Regions from separate parts of the Rossellomorea sp. GCM10028870 genome, predicted to be linked through region 1. Evidence: predicted binding sites of a transcription regulator. Region 1 holds the regulator's gene; the other holds the start of a gene.
What was found. The regulator LexA, encoded in region 1, represses DNA repair genes until DNA is damaged. The targets are predictions, from matches to a motif close to CGAACATATGTTCG.
Positions count from the first base shown of each region.

Region 2: a site for LexA is predicted at 1,893-1,906, ahead of ACFQWC_RS02305 (ImmA/IrrE family metallo-endopeptidase). Genes of this name have one in related genera too.

Region 1 covers NZ_JBHTGN010000001.1:1,356,501-1,359,938, reverse strand. Annotated here, with positions in the region: gene glnA (type I glutamate--ammonia ligase) at 1-1,286, shown strand, start outside; gene lexA (transcriptional repressor LexA) at 1,403-2,023, opposite strand; gene yneA (cell division suppressor protein YneA) at 2,180-2,506, shown strand; gene ACFQWC_RS07090 (YneB family resolvase-like protein) at 2,518-3,168, shown strand; gene ACFQWC_RS07085 (DUF896 domain-containing protein) at 3,274-3,438, shown strand, end outside.
Region 2 covers NZ_JBHTGN010000001.1:455,806-459,243, forward strand. Annotated here, with positions in the region: gene ACFQWC_RS02300 (recombinase family protein) at 1-1,313, opposite strand, end outside; gene ACFQWC_RS02305 (ImmA/IrrE family metallo-endopeptidase) at 1,380-1,877, opposite strand; gene ACFQWC_RS02310 (ABC-three component system protein) at 2,326-3,438, shown strand, end outside.

The DNA of each region.
Region 1 (3,438 bases):
GTGTAAAGTTCATTCGACTGCAATTCACTGACATTCTGGGGACGATTAAGAACGTAGAAATCCCTCTGAGTCAACTTGAAAAGGCATTAGATAACAAGATGATGTTTGACGGATCTTCAATTGAAGGATTCGTTCGTATCGAAGAATCAGATATGTACCTATTCCCTGATTTAGATACTTGGTTAGTATTCCCATGGACAGCTGAAAAAGGAAAAGTAGCCCGTCTAATCTGTGATATCTACAATCCAGATGGCACTCCATTCGAAGGAGATCCGCGTAACAACTTAAAGCGCATCTTAAGCCAAATGGAAGAGCTGGGGTTTACTGACTTCAATCTAGGACCTGAGCCAGAATTCTTCCTCTTTAAATTAGACGTAAACGGTGAGCCGACATTAGAATTAAACGATAACGGTGGTTATTTCGATTTAGCTCCTACAGATTTAGGGGAGAACTGCCGTCGTGATATCGCATTAGAACTAGAAGAAATGGGCTTTGAAATCGAAGCATCTCACCACGAAGTTGCTCCTGGTCAACATGAGATCGACTTTAAATATGCAAGTGCATTAAGAGCATGTGATGATATCCAAACATTTAAACTAGTAGTTAAAACGATTGCACGTAAGCATGGTTTGCACGCTACATTCATGCCAAAACCACTATTTGGTGTAAATGGATCAGGAATGCACTGTAACATGTCCCTATTCAAAAATGGGGAAAACTCTTTCTTTGATGAAAAGGGAGATTTGCAATTAAGCGATACAGCTCGTCAATTCCTTGCAGGTATCATTAAACATGCCACTGACTTTACAGCGATCACGAACCCGACTGTAAACTCATACAAACGTTTAGTACCTGGATATGAAGCTCCTTGTTATGTTGCATGGTCTGCTCGTAACCGCAGCCCATTAATCCGTATCCCTGCTTCTCGTGGATTAAGCACACGTGTAGAAGTTCGTAGTGTTGACCCGGCGGCTAACCCATACCTGGCGATGGCTGTATTACTGGCAGCTGGATTAGATGGAATCAAAAATAATCTTCCAGCTCCTAAGCCAATCGACCGCAACATTTATGTCATGGACAAAAAAGAGCGTGAAGAAGCAGGAATCGTAGATCTTCCAGCAACATTACACGCTGCATTAGAAAACCTTAAAACAAATGAAGTAATCGTTAAATCCCTTGGAGAACACATCTTCGAACACTTCGTTGAAGCGAAAGAAATCGAATGGGATATGTTCCGTACACAAGTACACCCATGGGAGCGCGAGCAATACATTCAAATGTATTAATCCTTAAACAGTGGGTCGTAGCAAAAACGCTACGACCCACTGCTTTTTTATTCTTTAATAGTCTTCCAAATTACATAAAAAATTAAGCCGCTATTAAACATAGCGGCTTAAACCTATTAATGTACTTGACGATAAACTCCGACAACTTTTCCTAAAATGGATACATTTCGTAAAATGATCGGATCCATTGTTGAATTCTCTGGTTGTAATCGAACATAATCCTTTTCTTTAAAGAAACGTTTTACAGTCGCTTCATCTTCCTCGGTCATCGCTACGACGATATCTCCATTGTTCGCTGTTTGCTGCTGACGCACGATAACGAAATCCCCATCCAAGATCCCGGCTTCTATCATACTATCACCCATGATTTCCAGCATGAAGACCTGTTCATCAGAAGGTGCCATACGCTCAGGCAGTGGAAAGAATTCTTCTACATTCTCGACAGCAGTGATGGGTTGACCTGCTGTAACCTTACCGATTAAAGGAACGTTCACAACTCGCTGGCGTGGAATCGTATCCTCTTCAAGATTTAAAATTTCGATGGCTCTTGGTTTGGTGGGATCCCGGCGAATGAGGCCTTTACTCTCTAACCTGGCCAGATGTCCGTGTACGGTGGAACTAGAAGCAAGACCAACGGCTTCCCCGATTTCCCGGACGGAAGGTGGATATCCTTTTTCTCTTACTGCAATTTTAATATATTCTAGTATGTCTTGCTGTCTTTTAGACAATTTTGTCATGTTCACGCACCTCTATTATAGATCTTATGTTCCCATTATAGCATGTCTTTCCAGCTGATACAAACATAAGTTCGAATTTCTGTTGACACCAAACGAATGTTCGTATTACAATAAAAATAACAAAACAGAACAAACATTCGTATGGAGGTATTTTTTATGTTATCACACATTTGGAATCGTTTCTCTTACATTATTATATTATTTGTTTTAGCGCTTTTTTCTGCAGCCTATTTACTATTTGTCATGGCAGATCAACCGTCTTATCAAAGTATCACCGTTCAGGATGGAGACACGCTCTGGACTATTGCCAAACAATATAATGAAGAATACTCTATGACAGTGGAAGAATTTATCGCTTGGGTAGGAGAGGAAAATAATCTCACATCATTCTCGATCAAGCCCGGTGAATCACTTGTGTTACCTATAGAAAATCCGACATTATCCACCCATTCAGATTATGAATTGGTAATGAACGAAGAATAGAGGGATAGAAGATGAAGGCAGTAATTTACTGCAGAGTAAGTACAAAGAAAGACACACAGGAAACATCTTTGGAACGTCAAGAAGAGGAATTAGTGAAATTAGCACAAGAACACCAATACGAAGTGGCTGCTATCATAAAAGATCAAGCAAGCGGTTTTGAATTAGATCGTCCTGGTGTTCTGGAACTTCTTGATTTGATTAAAGGTGAGTCGATTGCGGCTGTTCTCATACAGGACGAAACAAGGATTGGCAGGGGAAATGCAAAAATTGCCCTCATTCATTGTCTATTAAAAGAGGAAGTTAAGATTATTAGTCAAACACATAGTGGCGAGCTTCACTTATCTGAATCAGATTCCATGGTGATTAATATCGTGAGCATGGTTGAAGAATACCAAAGGAAACTCCATAATTTGAAAATCAGACGAGGAATGAAAAGGGCAGTGGAAAATGGTTTTCAACCTCATAAAAATCTAAAGAATAAAGGGAATCTAGATGGAAGAGAGCGGATTGAAGTACCCGTTGAGGAAATTGTCAGGTTAAGAAAGAATGAACTGACTTTTGCTGAAATTGCAGCTACACTAAGAGGGTTTGGGTATGACGTCTCCAAAGCTACCGTACATAGGCGTTTTAAAGAATATATGGCTTCATTGGAAAATGCGTAACTCTTGTTTTATCTCCTTTAATCTAGTAACATGACGATAGTATGACGCTTAACTTTCAGTTGTGTTTTAGATTTTGCCGACTATGCAATAAAGGAGTTTTTATAGATGCTTTCAAAAACGAAAATGAATCGAATCAATGAACTTGCCAAAAAGTCTAAAAGCACTGGACTAACAGAACAAGAAGCAAAAGAGCAGTCCAAGTTGAGAAAAGAATACCTGGAAACGTTTCGTCAATCGATGAAAGGGACCATTGAAAATACAAGAATCTTT
Region 2 (3,438 bases), 900 kb from region 1:
ATGTCTAGGAGAATTTCTGAAAGATCTTCGGTGTTCATTTTTTCCCCAGCCGGTTGAAGAGAAGATAGTTGCTTATTTACATCTTCCTCTTTAGTATTTTCTTCTTCCATTCGAACAGAAAAATCTTCATCACTAATCATTTCGTTTACCCAAGCATATTGCCACTTTTTCTTCCGTTTATCAATTTCATTTAATTCTTTATTTAATAAGTCCATTCTATCCTGGCTATCATCAATCTCATTTTCATGAGTAATGTCATCAACAATATCAGGGTTAATATTTAATGTGTCTAGATACTTGATGAACTGAGTTTCTATATAACGCTCTGCCATAGATCGTTGATTACATTCTCCAACAACTTTCCTATTGCAGATATAGCCTCGAGAACGATATTCTTTATTTCCTCTTTTCGAATAACCATGTTTACCTGATAGAGGGGATCCACATCGTGCACATTTTGCTATTCCGGAAAAAATAAATTTACTTGTAGCTGCCCTTGGATGTGATGTACTTCTACTTTCTTTAATCCTCTGAACATTCTCAAAAATTTCTTTGGAAATGATAGGAGGATGAGTATTTTCTACTTCAAAGTAATTTTCTTTATTTACTCTGAAGTTATATCTCATGGTTCCTATGTAAAGGGGGTTGGAAAGGATGTAGTTGACTCTAAAGCCACTCCAAATTACATCGTTCCTTGTTCGGATATTTAACCGATTTAATTCTACAGCAATTTTAATTGTACTTTTCCCTTTAAGGTAGTAATTAAATATATCTTTTACAATAAGAGCTTCTACTTCATTGATAGTAAGCGTCTTGTTTTCTTTATCTAAATCATAACCATAAGGAGATCGATTAATTACCCAATTTCCTTCTCGTGCTTTTTGTTCCATACCCATGCGGATTCTTTCACCGGTATTTTCTCTTTCCCATTGAGCTAATGCAGCTACTATGGTAATGAACATTCTACCCATTGCAGTGGTCGTATCATAAACCTCGGTAGCTGATTTAAACTTGCAATCATTTTTATCAAACGTTTCCAAAATGTTATAAAGATCCCGTACTGATCTAGTCAAACGATCCAGGCGATAAACCAGGACACAATCTATTAAGTTTTGCTCAATATGTTTCATCATTCTTTCCAGATTAGGCCGGTTGGTGTCTTTTGCGCTATAACCATCATCGATATAGATTTCGAATATATCCCATCCCTGGGACACACAGTAAGCTTTTAAACGGTCTGTCTGTGCACGAATAGAGTAGCCTTCGGAGGCTTGTTCAGTAGTACTAACACGGACATACACTGCTGCTTTCATTCAATCACTTCCTTTAAAACTAAAATACTTGTAAATTAAGAACAATAAAATAGAGAGATTGGTAATTTAGTAAATGCTTCTTTGAATTTGATTTCTTCGAATAATTTGTTCTAATCGTTCTTCACATAGTTCTGGAGATACCAAGAACATATCAGTCATTTGTTTAATCACATCTCGGTCATTGATAGGAATGTATTTAATCATGTGATAGGGGATAGCTGCATACTGAGTAAAATGATGTGCATCCCATTCCTGTAGCTCTCTAAACGAAGCAGGCATAATTGTTTGAACGCCTGAATGTCTAAGGATATGGCATAATTCATGAAAGAAAATCTCCCTATGTTTTTCTATCGGTTCTCTACTATCGATTACAATGTCTTGGTATCTACCAATCACGTGGAAGCTACTTGGTATAGGTTTCTTCTTCACATAGATACCAAGGAACCTAGATATTCGTTCCTCACTAATTGAATTTGGATTTGTTATTCCGATCCTAGAATAGAACCGAGAAACCCAATCTTCTAACCCGGTGGTCCTGTATGTTAATTGGTACAATTTGCTCACCTCGGGAATATTATACAAACATATGTTCGTGTTATCAAGAATGGAGAATAGATTACACAAATTTTTATACTTTTAGTTATAATTTTACAAATATTTCAATTTTTTTTGGTAGTCTTCATGTAGAGTTCCTTCTGGGCGGAATAAGAGAATTTATGATAACGGAGTTTTTGGATCAGCAGTCCGATTATGTTGCAAGCAAGATTATGTTCTGCTTCAACTGGTAACTGCACAGTAGTTCATTGTAAATCGTGACTTTCTTTAATAATTATTAGAATAGTCGCTATAATTTGTGATTTAATAAGTGGTAACAATTTTCTCCCCCTCGTAAACATTGAAGAAACGCACGTTCTTGTTTTGGAATTATTTGAAATTTTTAATGAAATCCTATGTAAAAATATAGTAATATATAACTAAAATAGTAATGTATTATTACTGTGGGAGGTATTAGATGAGCTCTAAGTTTTCAGCTGGAGGACAAGCTATTGGATACTTATTTCAAATTAGATGTGCACTTAATTTATCTTTGAAAGAGGATAACTTAGATAAAGATATTGCAATCGAACAATTAGATGATGTTCAATTTGAGGCATCAGGTGATATAAAAGAAATCATACAAACTAAACACTCTATAAATGAAAAAGCTTCTTTGAGTGATAGTAGCAAAGAATTTTGGAAAACCATTAGAGTATGGAGTGAATTAACGAAGGGAAAGCAAATAGTACCTGAGAGGATTGTTTTAAGCCTAGTTACTACCTCTACTGCTCCAGAAAATTCAATTGCCTCATATTTAAGAGCAGATAATAACAGAAACGTAAATGAAGCACATAACAAGATGATTAATTATATAAGTAGTTCAAATAGTAAAGAACACATAAAAAATTTTGCTGCATTCCAGTCTTTAGAGCATGAAGATCAATTGAAATTGCTAAAATCGATACAAATAATTGATAATAACTTGAATATTTTAAAAGTAATCGAGTCCATTAAGCAAAAATTAAAATTAGCTGTTAGAAGATCACACCTTCAAGCAGTATTTGAAAGGTTAGAAGGCTGGTGGTTAAATAGAGTGATACAAAGTATGATGATGGACGATAAACAACTAATCTCTGGTTTTGAGATACAAGATTACATAAATGATCTCAGGGATCAAATGAATAAAGATTCACTTCCTATTGATTATCGATCATTAAAAAAATCTGATATAAATGTAGAGAGTGATAACCGATTATTTGTCGATCAACTAAAAATAATTACCCTTTCTAATAAAAGAATTGAACATGCTATAAATGATTACTACAGAGCATATACTCAGAGATCTAGATGGATAAGGGATGACCTTTTGTTTGTGGGTGAATTGGAACAATACGAAGAAAGACTTGCAGAAGAATGGGAAAGACAATTCGAGATGATAATGGAAGAAGAATTTGATAATAATGATTTGATGAAAGTAAAAAAAGGAAAAGAACTCTACAATAAAATTCAAGATATGCAACTTTATATACGTAAAAATTGTATAGAACAGTATGTGATGAGAGGGAGTTTCCATATCCTTGCAGATAAA